Regions from separate parts of the Streptomyces sp. NPDC045431 genome, predicted to be linked through region 1. Evidence: riboswitches for the same ligand, from Rfam matches in the RefSeq annotation. Region 1 holds a riboswitch; the other holds the start of a gene.

Region 1 (7,802 bases):
AGAATCGTCGCAGCAAGATCGAGTCGCCCGCAGTACCTGAAAACTCACTCCTTGTGATCCTCCAGTCCCTCCCGGACGATGACGATTAAACCAAGAGGGCGTTGTTCACCACTGCTTCATCCACTGCGGGGTACATGATGCGCGAGTCCGTTCAGGCCGAGGTCCTGATGAGTTTCATCGTTTCCGAGGAGCTCTGCTTCAGGATTCCGGTCGAGCTCGGCTACGAGACAAAGGATCCCTTCGCGGTCCGGATGACCTTCCACCTGCCCGGAGACGCGCCGGTGACCTGGACGTTCGGCCGGGAACTGCTGCTGGACGGGATCAACGCGCCGAGCGGCGAGGGCGATGTGCACATCGCGCCGACCGGGCCGGAGGACCTGTCGGACGTCAGCATCCGCCTGCAGGTCGGCGCCGACCGGGCGCTGTTCCGGGCGAGCGCGCCGCCGTTGGTGGCGTTCCTGGACCGCACCGACAAGCTGGTGCCGCTGGGCCAGGAGCTCACGCTCGGTGATTTCGAGCAGGACTTGGAGGATGCGCTCGGCCGGATCCTCGCCGAGGAGAACGCCGGCTGACCCTCCGGACCGGCCACCTCCCCGAACCCGTCACCTCTTGCGCCGCCGGCCCCGGCCGCCCCGTCCCGCCGTCGCCGTCGCGGCGGCGGGACCGGGCACTCCGGTGGCGCCCGGGCGGTCGGCGGAGACGACGAGTGCGGCCAGCGCGGTGGTGACCGGTACCGAGGCGACCAGCCCGATCGAGCCGACCAGCGTCCGTACGATCTCCTGGGCCACGATCTCGCTGTTGGCGACCGTCCCCACGCTGCTCTCCGCGATGGAGAAGAGCAGCAGCAGCGGGAGGGCCGCGCCCGCGTAGGCCAGCACCAGCGTGTTGACCACCGAGGCGATGTGGTCGCGGCCGATGCGGATGCCGGCCCGGTACAGCGCCCGTGGGCCCATCTTCGGGTCGGCCTGGTGCAGTTCCCACACGGCCGACGTCTGGGTCACCGTCACATCGTCCAGCACGCCGAGCGAGCCGATGATCACGCCGGCCAGCAGCAGACCGGACATGTCGATGTTCGGGTAGAGCCCGTGGATCAGGCCGGTGTAGTCGTCGGTGTTGCCGGTGAGCGACGCCCAGCCGATGAACGCGGAGCCGAGCAGGCCGATCAGCAGCAGCGAGATGAGCGTGCCCAGCACCGCCACCGATGTGCGGGCGGTCAGGCCATGGCACAGGTAGAGCGCCATCAGCATGATCGCGCTCGACCCCACCACCGCCACGACCAGCGGGTTGGACCCCTGCAGGATCGCCGGGAGGATGAAGAGCGTCAGGACGAGGAAGCTCAGGGCGAGGGCGGTCAGCGCCATCAGGCCGCGCATCCGGCCGACGGCCACCACCGCCAGCGCGAAGACACCGGCGAGGAGCGCCACCGGGATCCTGCGGTCCACGTCCGTGACGGAGTACTGCAGATCGCGGGGTGCGTCGGGCGCGAACGCCACCACGACGCCCTGGCCTTCGTCGAGTTGGCGGGGCGAGTCCGGCTGGACCACCTCCACGAACCTGCGGCCCTTGTCCTTGCCCGTGGTGACCTCGACCGTCGCCTTCGCGCACTTGCCCTGCTGCGCGTTGACCGCCTCGCGCCCCTGGGGCGTCGTCGTGTCGCCGGTCGGCGGAACCTGGGCGGCGTTCACGTCCTTGCAGTCCACCCGCTCGACGCGGACGACCGTGCCCTGCTCGGTCTGCCGGTCGAAGCCCACGCCGGTGCGCTCGTGCGCCGGGGCGCCGCCCGGCCACAGGATGGCCAGTCCGACGACGACCGCCGTGGCGAAGGGAATCAGTACGGCCGCGATGACCTTGCGCAGATGCCGGGAGACCGGCGCGGCGGGGCCGTGGCTGTGCGCATGGCCGTGCGCATGACCGAGTGTGTGCCGGTCCGGCTCGGGAGTCTCGTGCGAGGAAGTCACGGACCGATCATCGCAAGAACGTGGGGCCCCCTCTGTTCAGCGCGGCCGCAAGGACGCTAGCGTGGTGACACCTTTGCACACGCGGGAGCTCGGAGCACCGGGCTGAGAGGGCGCTGATCTCCGTACGAGACGTACGGGAACCGCTGCGTCGACCGCCGAACCTGTTACCGGGTAATGCCGGCGTAGGGAGTAGGTCACGATGACCGTTCAGGACGCACGCACGCCTGCCTCGAACCAGAACGACGAGGCCGGGAAGTCCATCGGATGGCACAAGGGGTACCTCGAGGGCTCGCGCCCCGACCTCCGTGTGCCGGTCCGCAAGGTGCACCTCACCAACGGCAAGGACGTGACGCTGTACGACACGTCAGGGCCGTACACCGATCCGAATGTCGAGACCGACGTACGCCGCGGCCTGCCGCCGCTGCGGGAGAACTGGATCATCGGACGCGGCGACACCGAGGAATACGCCGGCCGCCCGGTCCGCCCCGAGGACGACGGGATCAAGCACACCTCGCCGCGCGGCGGGCTGCGCAACCTCGACGCCGTCTTCCCGGGCCGTCCGCGCCAGCCCCGCCGGGGCCGGGACGGACAGGCGGTGACGCAGCTGGCGTACGCCCGCCGCGGCGAGATCACGCCGGAGATGGAGTACGTCGCGCTGCGCGAGAACGTCTCCCCGGAGGTCGTCCGCGAGGAGATCGCGGCGGGCCGCGCGGTGCTGCCGGCGAACGTCAACCACCCGGAGATCGAGCCGATGATCATCGGCAAGCGGTTCCTGGTGAAGGTCAACGCCAACATCGGCAACTCCGCGGTCACCTCGTCCATCGAGGAGGAGGTGGAGAAGATGACCTGGGCCACCCGCTGGGGCGCCGACACGGTCATGGACCTTTCCACCGGCCGGAACATCCACACCACCCGCGAGTGGGTGCTGCGCAACTCGCCCGTGCCGATCGGCACCGTGCCGCTCTACCAGGCGCTGGAGAAGGTCGACGGCAGGGCCGAGGAGCTCACCTGGGAGATCTACAAGGACACGGTCATCGAGCAGGCCGAGCAGGGCGTCGACTACATGACGGTCCACGCCGGTGTGCTCCTGCGCTACGTGCCGCTGACGGCGCGCCGCAAGACCGGCATCGTCTCCCGCGGCGGCTCCATCATGGCCGCGTGGTGCCTGGCGCACCACAAGGAGTCGTTCCTGTACGAGAACTTCGAGGAGCTCTGCGAGATCCTCGCCGCGTACGACGTGACGTTCTCGCTCGGTGACGGTCTGCGGCCCGGCTCGATCGCGGACGCCAACGACGAGGCGCAGTTCGCGGAGCTGCGTACGCTCGGCGAGCTGAACCAGATCGCCAAGCGGCACAACGTGCAGACGATGATCGAGGGCCCGGGTCACGTCCCGATGCACAAGATCAAGGAGAACATCGACCTCCAGCAGGAGATCTGCGAGGAGGCGCCGTTCTACACGCTCGGCCCGCTCACCACGGATGTGGCCCCGGCCTACGACCACATCACCTCCGGTATCGGCGCGGCGATGATCGCCTGGTGGGGCACCGCGATGCTCTGCTACGTCACGCCGAAGGAGCACCTCGGCCTGCCGAACCGGGACGACGTGAAGACCGGTGTCATCACGTACAAGATCGCTGCGCACGCGGCGGACCTGGCCAAGGGGCACCCGGGCGCGCAGGAGTGGGACGACGCGCTGTCGGACGCGCGGTTCGAGTTCCGGTGGGAGGACCAGTTCAACCTGGCTCTCGACCCGGACACCGCGCGGGAGTTCCACGACGAGACGCTGCCCGCGGAGCCGGCGAAGACGGCGCACTTCTGCTCCATGTGCGGTCCGAAGTTCTGCTCGATGAAGATCTCGCAGGACATCCGGCGGGAGCACGGCGGCGATCTCAAGCAGGACGAGATCGAGGCCGGGATGGCGGAGAAGTCCGCGGAGTTCGCCGCTGCCGGAAACCGGGTCTACCTGCCGCTGGCGGACTGACCCGGCGGCCATCCGCTCTCGCGGTGCCGAACGGATGTTTCACGTGAAACACGCGCCCCGAAGCACCGGTCATTCCGACCGGTGCTCGGGGCCGCCGAAGTCCCGGCTCCCGAACTCCGGACCGGCGAAGTCGGGGCTGGTGAAGTCCGGGCTGGTGAAGGCCGGCCGCGACGCCGAACCGCCCTCGCTCGGGCTGGAGAAGTCCGGGCCGCTGTAACCGACCTTCGGCATCCGCCCGAGCGGGCGCGGCGGGGTGCTCGAGTCCGGATCGGCGCCCGGGTCGGCCAGGGCGTCGCGCAGGAACGGGACGATGCCCCGCTCCAGCAGCGCATGCCGCCAGGCCTCGCGTGCCCGCGCTATCTCATCCGGCAGTTCACCGCCGGGCTCCTGGGCGGGCACCTGCGTCGAGCTGTTGCGCAGGGCGGCGATGAGCAGGCCGATGGCGGCGGCCAGGATGCTCAGAGCCGTCACGCCGGCGAAGAACCACCCGGCGGTGAGCAGCGGCTTCGCGAAGGACGGCGCCGGATCGAGGGCCATGAGCAGATAGCCGACGAGCAGGAAGATGAGCGCGGCGGTGCCGGCGAGCACCGGCGCGAGCACGGTGACGACGACGCCGAGACCGGCGCCCGGGCCGCTCACCGTCCCGTCGTCGGAGCCGGACAGCACGGAGTCGAGGGCGGACAGGCGCGTGGGCTTGCGCGACTCCTCGCGCACCTTCACGAAGTGGTCGTACTCGGCGGCGGCGGCCCCGGTGATGAGCGCCGTCGCGTTCAGGGCCATGGTGCGCAGCTGTTCGGCGTTGAGCCGCTGCCCGATCGCGGCGAGTTCCGGACGTTCCTGCGCGTTGCGCAGTGCCTCGTCGAGGAGGCGCTCGTACTCGGAGCGGTCCTCGGTCAGCAGGTGCGGAGCGCTGTTCATGTGCATCCCCCGATGCTCCGTAGGGCCGGTTTGCCCGCGTAGAACGGGCAGGTGGGCGGAAACGGAGGAGAGCCTGCTACGGATAGCCCGATGGTAGAGCGGTTATGGCAGGAGGTGACAGGGGAATTCCGGAAATCGCCTGACCGGCTCGCGACGAGGCAGGGCTCAGTTGTACAAGGGGAGTTGCACGACCAGCAGCTTTCCGGCCATGGTCACACCGCCGTCCATGGCGATCGCGAGCCCGTCCGCGTACACGTGCGGCCCTTCGACGGACGGGCCGCCGCCGTCCTCGCCGTCCTCGGAGCCCACTTCGCCGAGCAGGTACGGGATCGGGCTGTGGCCGTGCACGATGCGTTGTCCACCGTAGGCCGCCAGCAACTCGCCTACGGCCAGGTGGCCGCCCTCGTCACGGAAGGCGAAGCGCTTGGTGAGTTTGCGGAACAGGTCCCAGCACTCGTCCGCGTCGTTGCGGGTGAGGATCTCGTGGACGGTGTCGTTGACGTCCTCGATGGTGGAGCCGTACTCCAGGTAGGCGGTGGTGTCGGAGTGCAGCAGCAGATGGCCGTCCTCCTCGACGATCGCGTCCAGCCGGGACATCCACTGCAGGTGGACGTCCTGGAGCCGGTCCATGTCGCTCTTCTGTCCGCCGTTGAGGAGCCAGGCGGCCTGGAAGGTGGCGGTGCCCGCGCCGGAGTTGACCGGGGTGTCACCGAACCGCTTGGCGCCGATCAGCAGCAGCTCGTGGTTGCCCATCAGGGCCTTGCAGTAGCCGCCGGCCGCCGCGGCCTCGGCGGAGAGCCGCATGACGAGGTCGATGACGCCGATCCCGTCGGGGCCCCGGTCGGTGAAGTCGCCGAGGAACCAGAGGCGGGCGTTGCCCGCGGCCCAGTGACCGTCGGCGTCGATGAGGCCCTGCTCGCGCAGGGCGGCGACCAGCTCCTCGAGGTACCCGTGGACGTCCCCGACCACGTAGAGCGGGCCGGGGCCCGGTACGGGGGCGGGCTCGGTGAGGGGTGCCGGAGCCGGCGGCGGGGCGGTGGCGACCTGCACGGTGTCGCCTCTGTTGATCACCGGGAGGTCGCGCTCGGTGGGCGTGTACCCCTCGGGGAACTCCCCCTCCGGGAACGCGTTGCCGGGGTGCCCGGCGTGACCCTGCACCGGAACCTGCGCGTACGGCGGTACGCGGAAGTCACGCAACGTCGCCGTCCGCACCACGGGTCCTTGACCGGCCCCCTGAGTCATCGACCCCTCCACCACCGTCGCGACGCCCTACACCTGGCAGACCGGCCTGGTCGGGGCGGCCCGCGGTGTCGTCCGCCCATCATAGGAATGAGGCCCCAGCTGTGTGACGCACCAGGGGTGGTGAATCCGGGTCCACCCCTGGGCTACTGGTTGTTTCGCCCCAATTGGGAAGATCTGCCCCTGGTCATGGCGCGGGGCGGGTCCGCTTTCACTCCTGGGAGGGCGATCGGGGAGGGCTGACGGTCGTACGGGTGGAGCGCCGCTGGGACGACGTCCGCACGATCAGCTCGGTCGGTATGACCTGCTCGACCGGCCGGTCCGAGTCGATGCCCTCGATGGCGTCGATGAGGAGCTGGACGACCGCGGTGCCGATCCGGCGCGGCTTGAGGGAGAGCGTGGTGATGGGCGGCTGGGTGGCGGCGTACACGGTGGACTCGCTGCAGCACACCAGGAGCAGGTCGTCGGGGACGCGCAGCCCGTAGCGCCGCGCTGCCGCGAGCAGGTCGGTGCCGTTGGGGTCGAAAAGGCCGTAGACGGCGTCCGGGCGGTCCGGGCGGGCCAGCAGCCGGTCGGCCGCGACGGCGCCGGCGCACGGGTCGTGGGCCGGGTACGCCTCGTAGACCGGGTCCTGTCCGACCCGCTCGCACCAGTTGAGGTACGCGGTGGTGGAGAGGCGGGTGTAGGTGTCGGTGCTGGTGCCGGTGAGCAGACCGATCCGGCGGGCGCCGGCGGCGGCGAGGTGGTCGAGCAGGTCGAGGACGGCGGCTTCGTGGTCGTTGTCGACCCAGGCGGTCACCGGGAGGGTGTCGGCCGGGCGGCCGTCGGAGACGACGGGCAGGCCCTGGCGGACGAGCTCGGTGACGACCGGGTCGTGATCGGAGGGGTCGATGACGACGGTGCCGTCGAGGGCGACGTTCGACCAGACGTCATGGCGGGAGGTGGCGGGCAGGATGACCAGGGCGTAGCCGCGGGCGAGCGCGGCGGAGGTGGCGGCCCTGGCCATCTCGGCGAAGTACGCGAATTCGGTGAAGGTGAAAGGTTCATCCCCGTAGGTCGTCACGGTCAGGCCGATGAGGCCGGACTTGCCGGTACGGAGCGTGCGGGCCGCGGCGGACGGGCGGTAGCCCAGTCGGTCGGCGACCTCGCGGACATGGCGGCGGGTGGCGTCCGGGAGCCGGCCCTTGCCGTTGAGCGCGTCGGAGACAGTCGTGATGGAGACCCCGGCTGCGGCGGCCACGTCCCGGATGCCCGCTCGACCCTGCCGGCTTCCCCGGGTCTGTGCCCGGCTCACCTGGTGCTTCCCTGCTGCTGTCATGGCGTGCCGATAGTAGGGCGAGGGCGGCAGGTTGAGCCGGTCGCGTATTCATCCGTTGACAGGGACGTTTCTGCATGGTGTCCGACCCCCAACGACCTTAAAAACACAGGTCGTTCAGCGGATGGGCAGGGCTCCGCAACTTGTCGGCGCGTACGCGCATGCCATATGCCCGAGGTCTCGGAGAGGGCTCAACTCACCACTACGGGGGATGCGCGCCACGGCGTGAGCCACCGGCGCGCGCCACCCTGCCGCGCGCCCCCGCCTGTGCCGCCGCCTCTCCCGTCGCGCCTACGCCCGCGTGTCGTGACCGTTGCCCGCAGGGCATTCGCAGGGCGGCGGAATCCTCATAAGGTGAGCAGTATTGGTGGTACGGACGGTCGAGGAGGAC
Region 2 (7,802 bases), on a different contig from region 1:
GGCGGCGATCTCGCCGTGCCGGTAGCGGCGGATCACCGGGTGGAGGAACGCCGATTCGTGGGCCCGCTCGGGCACGGGGCTGCGGCGGATGGCGAAGATGTCGGCGTGCTCCTGGCGGCCCCAGCGCAGGCCCAGGGTGTAGAAGTGCTCCCGGTCGCCGAAGCGGGCCACCGCGTAGTCCTCGGGCAGGTCCTCGTAGTGCCGTACGAGGACGCGCCCGTCAGCGGTGTCGAGGACGAACACGTCGACCAGGTACTCGAACTGGGTCCACAGCGCCGAGGACCAGTTGACGCGGTCCAGCATCGTGTCGGCGAGGCGGTCGGGGCCTGCGTCGACGACGGCGTACTCCAGCGGGCGACCGTCGTACCGCTCGGCGAGGAGGCGTGCCAGGGTGCGCAGGTTGTAGCGGAAGCCGTCGATGAAGGGCGAGGCGGCGTGCTTGGTGTCGCGGGCCTGGGCGAGGGTGCCGGCGAAGTAGAGCCCGTCGACGTTGGCCGACTGCCAGTCCGGCCCGGTCGCGGGAAAGCGCCCCGACGCCACGAGCTCCGGGCGGCAGTCCTCGCCGAAGGGCGTGTCGTCCATCCGGAAGCCGGTGCACCGGATGACGGTGTCGTACTCCAGCGACTCCCGCTCCCCCTCGGCGAGGGTGTAGGTGATGTCGACCCGGTAGGCGTCGCCGGCCGGGCGTATCTCGTCGATCTCGCACTCCAGGACCCCGTGCAGGGTCTTGAACCAGTAGCTGTCGAGCAGCGCGCCGTACTGTCCGCGTACGTCGCCGGGGTGCTTGCTGTGCCAGGCCAGGCGCGTCGGGTGCGGGGAGGCGAGGTGGACGAGGGCCGCGTGGTCGAGGAGCGGGGTCGCGGTCTCGAAGGCGGAGTTGCCCTTGCCGATGATCAGGACGCGCTTGCCCCGGTACGCCTCGGGGTCGAGGGGCGCGGACTCGTAGCCCTGCGCGTACTCGATCCCCTTGACGGCGGGGACGTACGGGCCGCCCCACCCGGTGGCGACGATCAGGCAGTCGCAGGTGAAGAGGCGTCCGTCGGCGGTGGTCAGGCGGAAGCCGCCGCCGTCGCGGCGGATCTCCGTGACGTCGGCCCCGAAGCGTACGTGCGGGACGTGGGCACGCTGGAAGTCCTCCAGGTACGCGGTCATGGTGTCGGCGTGCGGGAACCAGTCGCCGCTGTAGTCGGGGAACAGCGGCCGCGCGGTGGGCGACAGCAGCGAGTTCCAGTCCCAGCGGAGCCGGATCTCCGGGTCCTCCTCGATGGTGTGCACCTTGTTGAGGGAGATCAGCCGCCGGTGGCGGGGGTAGCGCCGGAAGAAGCCGCCGGGCGCGTCCTCCCGTTCCAGTACGACGTGATCGGCGCCGGCCGCCGTCAGGAAGCACCCGAGCTGTAGCCCCGCCGGCCCCGCACCGAGCACCACGTAGCGGTGGTGCTCGCCCGTCCCGTCTTTCCCGTCCGCTGTCACCATCGGCGCCTGCCCCCTCCGCCGCGCTCCGGATCGCATGGTGCCGCCATCATCACCCGGCGGCGGCCGCCGCGCAGGGCGGTCACCGGCCACTGCGCCACGCCTACGCCGTCCGTCCCGCGCGCGGGACCGTCCTGTGCGTAGGGCCCGTCAACGGCGGCCCGGATCGGGGAATCCCTCCGCCCCCGTCTGCGCGGCCAGCCACCGCACGGCACCGGCGAGCGAACCCGCCGCGGCGGCCGCGGCGCGCTGCCGCGCGGCCCCGCAGCCGTGGCGCAGGAGCCACCGCAGCCCCGTCTCCACCAGGTCGGCGTCCCCGTGGCGCACCAGCGCCGGGCGGGCGTACGCGACCATCCGCTCGGCGAGCAGCGGCGCGGGGACGGCCCTGCCGGTGGCCACGTCGAGCCCCATGCCGTCCAGCCCGTCCCGGGCCGCCCGCCAGTAGGCGGCGCGCAGCACCTCCGCCGACGGCGCGGGCGCGGGCTCCCCGCGCTCGGCCTCCCGCAGCGCCACCGTGACCAGGGCGCGCACCAGCACCGCGAGGAACGCCGACTCGGCCGCGGTGCCGGTCATGTCGGCGACGCGCACCTCCAGGGTGGGCAGCCGCGCCGAGGGGCGTACGTCCCAGAAGACGGTCCCGCGATCGACCAGCGCGCCCGACTCGGCCAGCGCGCCGAGGACGTCCTCGTAATGCGCGGGCGAGTGGAAGTACGGCGGCGGGCCCGCCACCGGCCAGCGCCCCCAGGCGAGCGCGCGCCAGGTGGCGTAACCGGTGTCACGGCCCGCGAAGTACGGGGAGTTGGCCGCCATCGCGAGCAGCACCGGCAGCCAGGGGCGCAGCCGGTTGCCGACGTCCAGGGCGCGGGGCAGGTCGGGGATGTCGACGTGCACCTGGAAGGCGCACATGGACATCTCGTCGTGGAGGGCCCGGTAGGTCGCCATGCCCTCGGCGAAGCGCTCCCCTTCGGTGAGGGGCGGCGGGACGACGTCACCGAGGACGGGCAGCCCGGACGCGACGACCCGGAGCCCTTCGCGCTCGGCGGCGCGTGCGACCGTGCGCCGCAGGGCGAGCAGTTCCCCGCCCAGGGCGCGGGCGTGGCGGTGCGGGGCGCTCTTGGTCTCCACCTGCAGCGTGGTGATCTCGGCGGAGAACCGGCCGGCCGCGCCGGGGGCGCTCGCGCAGTGCTTCAGTACGGCCGGGGCGCCGGGCGCGGCGGCCAGGGTCGCGGCGTCGACGAGGAGGAGCTCCTCCTCGACCCCCATCGCCGGCATGTCGTACGCGTCCATGGAGCCCTCCCACCACGGTTCGGGTGCCGTGCGGACCGTGCTCACCATGACAGCGAGGTGACGGACCGTCAACGACGCGCCGCCGCCTCAGTCCAGGACTACGACCTCGTCCGCCGCGAACGTCACCCCGACCACCGCGCCCTCCTCCGGCGCGTCGCGCAGGGCGCACTCCGCCTCCAGCGGCGGGCCGGTCTCCGGGCGGAGCCGTACGGCGACGTGGTGGCCGCGGAAGGTGCGGGCGTCGACCTCGCAGCGCAGGCCGTCCGCCGGGTCGCCGAGCCGGACCCCGGCGGGGCGGACGAGCAGGCGGGCGGCGCCCTGCGGGACGCCGGCGGGCACGGGGACCTTGCCCCACGCGGTGTCGGCCGCCTCGCCGGCGACCGTCGCCGCCACCACGTTGTCGAAGCCCAGGAAGCGGGCGACGAACTCGGAGGCCGGGCGGCGCCACACCTCCAGCGGCGTGCCGCTCTGTTCCACGCGCCCGTCGCGCATCACCACGACCCGGTCGGCGAGCGCGAACGCCTCGCCCTGGTCGTGCGTGACGGCGAGCACCGTCGTCCCGAGCCGCCCGAACAGGTGCCGCAGCTCCACCACGAGCCGCTCCCGCAGCCCCCGGTCCAGCTGCCCCAGCGGCTCGTCGAGCATGAGCACCCGCGGGCTGGGCGCCAGGGCGCGGGCGAGGGCCACGCGCTGCTGCTCGCCGCCGGAGAGCGCGGCCACCGCCCGGCGCTCGGCGCCCGGCAGACCCACCAGCTCCAGCAGCTCGGTCACGCGGGCGGCCTGCTCCCGCTTCGGGGCGCCGCGCATGCGCAGCCCGAAGGCGACGTTCCCGGCGACGTCCCGCTGGGGGAAGAGCTGGTGGTCCTGGAACATCAGCCCGACGCCGCGCCGGTGCACCGGCACCCCGGCCTGGTCCGCGCCGTCCAGCAGCACCCGGCCGCCGTCCACGGGCTGGAGACCCGCGACGACCCTCAGCAAGGTCGACTTGCCGCTGCCGCTCGGGCCGAGCACGCACACGATCTCGTGGTCGGCGACCGCGAGGTCCACCGCGTCGAGGGCGGCGCGGGCCCCGAAGCGTACGGTCACGCCCTCTAGGCGCAGCATGGTCAGAACTCCCCGGAGCGGTTGACACGGATACGTTCGAGCAGCAGCAGCGCCACCGCGCACACCACCATGAGGATCGTCGACAGGGCCATGGCCTGTCCGTAGTTGAGCTCTCCGGGCCGGCCGAGGAGCCGGGCGACGGCCACCGGCAGCGTCGGGTTGTCGGGCCGCGCGATGAAGACGGTCGCCCCGAACTCCCCCAGCGACACGGCGAACGCGAACCCCGCCGCCACCAGCAGCGCCCGCCGCACCAGCGGCAGGTCCACCTCGCGCCACACGCGCCACGGCGACGCCCCGAGCACCGCCGCCGCCTCGCGCAGCCGCTCGTCCACGGCCCGCAGCACCGGCAGCATGGTCCGTACGACGAAGGGCACGCCGACCAGGGCCTGGGCCAGCGGCACCAGGATCCACGACGAGCGCAGGTCGAGCGGCGGCTCGTCCAGCGTGATGAGGAAGCCGAAGCCGACGGTGACGGCGGACACGCCGAGCGGCAGCATCAGCAGCGCGTCGAAGCCGCGCACCAGCCGCCCGGCCCGCCGGGTGAGCGCCGCGGCCGCGAGCCCCCCGACGGCCAGCGCGATCGCGGTGGCGGCGAGGGCGTACTGGAGCGAGTTCCCGATCGCCTCGACGGGCGGCACGAGGAAGGTCCCGCCGCCCGCGTCGGCGTCCTGGAGGGCCCGGTAGTAGCCGAGCCCCCCGGCGAAGGAGCGCTGCACGAGCACCGCGAGCGGCAGCACGAGCAGCAGCGCGACCGTCACGAGGACGGCGGCGAGCAGCGCCCACTGCCCGGCCCCGCGCGGCCGCCGCGCGGTCTGTCCGGCGTCCACCAGCTTCAGCGCGGTCTCGCGCCTGCGGACGGTCCAGGCGTGCACGGCGAGGACGGCGCCCACGGCGGCGAACTGCACCAGGGTGAGCACGGCGGCCGTCTCCAGGTCGAGCAGCTGGGCGGTCTGCCGGTAGATCTCCGCCTCCAGCGTGGCGTACGCGGGCCCACCGAGGATCTGTACGACGCCGAAGGAGGTGTACGTGAAGAGGAAGACCATCAGCGCCGCGGCGGCCACGGCGGGCGCGAGCGCGGGCAGCGTCACCCGCCGCCACGCCCCGAACCGGGAGGCGCCGAGCACCCGCGCGGCCTCCTCCTGGCGCGGGTCGAGCTGCGCCCACAGGCCGCCGACCGTGCGGACGACGACGGCGTAGTTGAAGAAGACGTGCGCCAGCAGGATCGCCCACACGGTGGTGTCCAGCCGTACGCCCCACAGCTCGTCGAGGAGCCCGCCCCGCCCGACGAGCGCGAGGAAGGCGGTGCCGACGACGACGGTCGGCAGCACGAACGGCACGGTCACCACCGCCCGCAGCACCTGCTTGCCGGGGAAGTCGAAGCGGGCGAAGACGTACGCGCCCGGCAGTGCGACCAGCAGGGTCAGCGCGGTGGAGGCGAGCGCCTGCCAGGTGGTGAACCAGAGCACGTCGAGGACGTCGGGGCGGCCGAGCACCTCGCCCAGCCGCCCGACCTCCCAGGCCCCCTCCCCCGTCCGCAGGCCCCGGCCGACGATCGCGGCGACGGGGTAGGCGAAGAAGAGGGCGAAGAAGGCCACGGGCAGGACCATGAGCCCCGCCCGCAGGCCCGTACGCCTTACTTCAGGACGAGCGAGGACCACGACTTGATCCACTGGTCACGGTTCTCGGCGATCTTGGCGGGGGCCAGGGTGTGCGGCTTGTCGACCGTCACGCCGTGCTTGGTGAACAGCTCCGGCAGCGTCGCGTCCTTCGCGACCGGGTGCACGAACATCTGGAGCGGCATGTCGTCCTGGAACTTCTTCCCGATCAGGAAGTCGATCAGGGCCTTGCCGCCCTCCGGGTTCTTCGCACCCGTCAGCAGGCCGGCGAACTCGATCTGGCGGAAGCAGGTGCCGGTGGACACCCCGGTCGGCGCCTCGGCCGGCTGCGGCGTGGCGTACAGCACCTCGACCGGCGGGCTGGAGGCGTACGACACGACGAGCGGCCGGTCGCCCTTGGCCTGCTTGCCGCCGGCCGAGCCGGAGAACTCCTGGTTGTAGGCGAGCTCCCAGCTGTCGACGACCTTGACGCCGTTGGCCTTCAGCTTCTTCCAGTAGTCCTGCCAGCCCTCGTCGCCGTACTGCGCGGCCGTGCCGAGCAGGAAGCCGAGGCCGGGCGAGGAGCGCTCCGGGTTCTCGACCACGAGGAGGTCCTTGTACTGCGGCTTGGCGAGGTCGTCGAAGGTCTGCGGCGCCGCGAGCTTCTTGTCCGCGAAGTACTTCTTGTCGTAGTTGACGCAGATGTCGCCGGTGTCGACGGGCGTGACGCGGTGCTTGTCCTTGTCGAGCTGTACGTCTGCGGGGACCCGGTCGAGGCCCTTGGCCTCGTACGGCTCGAAGAGGCCGTTGTCGAGGGCGCGCGACAGCAGGGTGTTGTCGACGCCGAAGAAGACGTCGCCCTGCGGGGCGCCCTTGGTGAGGATCGCCTTGTTGACGGCCTCGCCCGCGTCGCCGCTCTTCAGCACCTTGACGGTGTAGCCGGTCTCCTTGGTGAACTCCTTCAGGACCTCCTTGGAGGCGTTGAAGGAGTCGTGGCTGACGAGCGTCACGGTCTTCGACTTCGTACCGCCGCCGTCGGACGCCTTGTCCGAGCCGCCGTCGCCGCAGGCGGTGAGCGTCGTGACGCCCAGCGCGGCGGCGAGGGCGCCGACCGTGATCTTCTTGGTGGTGCTCACTGAGATTCCTCCTGGGGGTGTCCAGGAAGAGACGCGGCCCCGCCCGCCGCGGTCGTGCGGCGGGCAGGGCGCAACAGCTCGAGTAACGACCGAACTTCCTACCCAGAATGACCTGGGCGAGGTTCAGAGGGTCTGCGGCCTGGACGGTTGCCGCACTCTCAGCGCTGTGGCGCTCCCCTGTCGGAATATGCAGATGTGTTCGAGCTCAGACTACAAGGTCAGCGTTCCGCGGCCGCGAGCTGTCCACAGGCGCCGTCGATCTCCTGCCCGCGGGTGTCCCGGACGGTGACCGGTACGCCGTGGGCGGCGATCGCCTCGACGAACGCCTTCTCGTCCTCGGGGCGCGAGGCGGTCCACTTCGAGCCGGGGGTCGGGTTCAGCGGGATGAGGTTGACGTGGACGCGCTTGCCCTTGAGGAGGCGGCCCAGCAGGTCGCCGCGCCAGGCCTGGTCGTTGATGTCGCGGATGAGGGCGTACTCGATCGAGACGCGGCGACCGGACTTCTCGGCGTACTCCCAGGCGGCGTCCAGCACCTCGCGGACCTTCCAGCGGGTGTTGACGGGCACGAGGGTGTCGCGCAGCTCGTCGTCGGGAGCGTGCAGCGAGACGGCGAGGCGGCACTTGAAGCCCTCGTCGGCGAAGCGCAGCATCGCGGGCACGAGGCCGACGGTGGAGACGGTGATGCCGCGCTGCGACAGGCCGAGGCCGTCGGGCTCGGGGTCGGTCAGCCGCCGGATGGCGCCCACGACCCGCTTGTAGTTGGCGAGCGGCTCGCCCATGCCCATGAAGACGATGTTGGAGAGGCGGGCGGGGCCGCCCGGCACCTCGCCGTCCCTGAGCGCCCGCATGCCGTCGACGATCTGGTGCACGATCTCGGCGGTCGACAGGTTCCGGTCGAGGCCGGCCTGGCCGGTGGCGCAGAAGGGGCAGTTCATGCCGCAGCCCGCCTGCGACGAGATGCACATGGTCACCCGGTCCGGGTAGCGCATGAGGACCGACTCGACGAGCGTGCCGTCGTGCAGCCGCCACAGGGTCTTGCGGGTGGTGTCGTCGTCGCACGAGATGTGCCGTACGACGGACATGAGGTCGGGCAGCAGCTCGGCGGCGAGCTTCTCGCGCGAGGCGGCCGGGATGTCGGTCCACTCGGCGGGGTCGTGCGCGTACCGCGCGAAGTAGTGCTGGGAGAGCTGCTTGGCGCGGAACGGCTTCT

The links. Region 1 has a riboswitch for thiamine pyrophosphate ahead of thiC (phosphomethylpyrimidine synthase ThiC). Riboswitches for the same ligand answer to the same signal wherever they lie in the genome.
Region 2: linked by a shared signal. The riboswitch ahead of AB0A69_RS28585 (thiamine ABC transporter substrate-binding protein) and the one ahead of thiC (phosphomethylpyrimidine synthase ThiC) in region 1 are both predicted to bind thiamine pyrophosphate.

Annotation. Positions count from the first base shown of each region.
Region 1 covers NZ_JBEZAQ010000010.1:119,454-127,255, reverse strand. Annotated here, with positions in the region: gene AB0A69_RS21455 (SsgA family sporulation/cell division regulator) at 138-572, shown strand; gene AB0A69_RS21450 (YibE/F family protein) at 603-1,958, opposite strand; TPP riboswitch at 2,030-2,164, shown strand; gene thiC (phosphomethylpyrimidine synthase ThiC) at 2,158-3,939, shown strand; gene AB0A69_RS21440 (hypothetical protein) at 4,009-4,863, opposite strand; gene AB0A69_RS21435 (metallophosphoesterase) at 5,023-6,099, opposite strand; gene AB0A69_RS21430 (LacI family DNA-binding transcriptional regulator) at 6,308-7,414, opposite strand.
Region 2 covers NZ_JBEZAQ010000019.1:41,948-49,749, forward strand. Annotated here, with positions in the region: gene AB0A69_RS28565 (NAD(P)-binding domain-containing protein) at 1-1,473, opposite strand, end outside; gene AB0A69_RS28570 (glutamate--cysteine ligase) at 1,621-2,805, opposite strand; gene AB0A69_RS28575 (ABC transporter ATP-binding protein) at 2,845-3,861, opposite strand; gene AB0A69_RS28580 (iron ABC transporter permease) at 3,864-5,483, opposite strand; gene AB0A69_RS28585 (thiamine ABC transporter substrate-binding protein) at 5,495-6,592, opposite strand; TPP riboswitch at 6,670-6,781, opposite strand; gene rlmN (23S rRNA (adenine(2503)-C(2))-methyltransferase RlmN) at 6,811-7,802, opposite strand, start outside.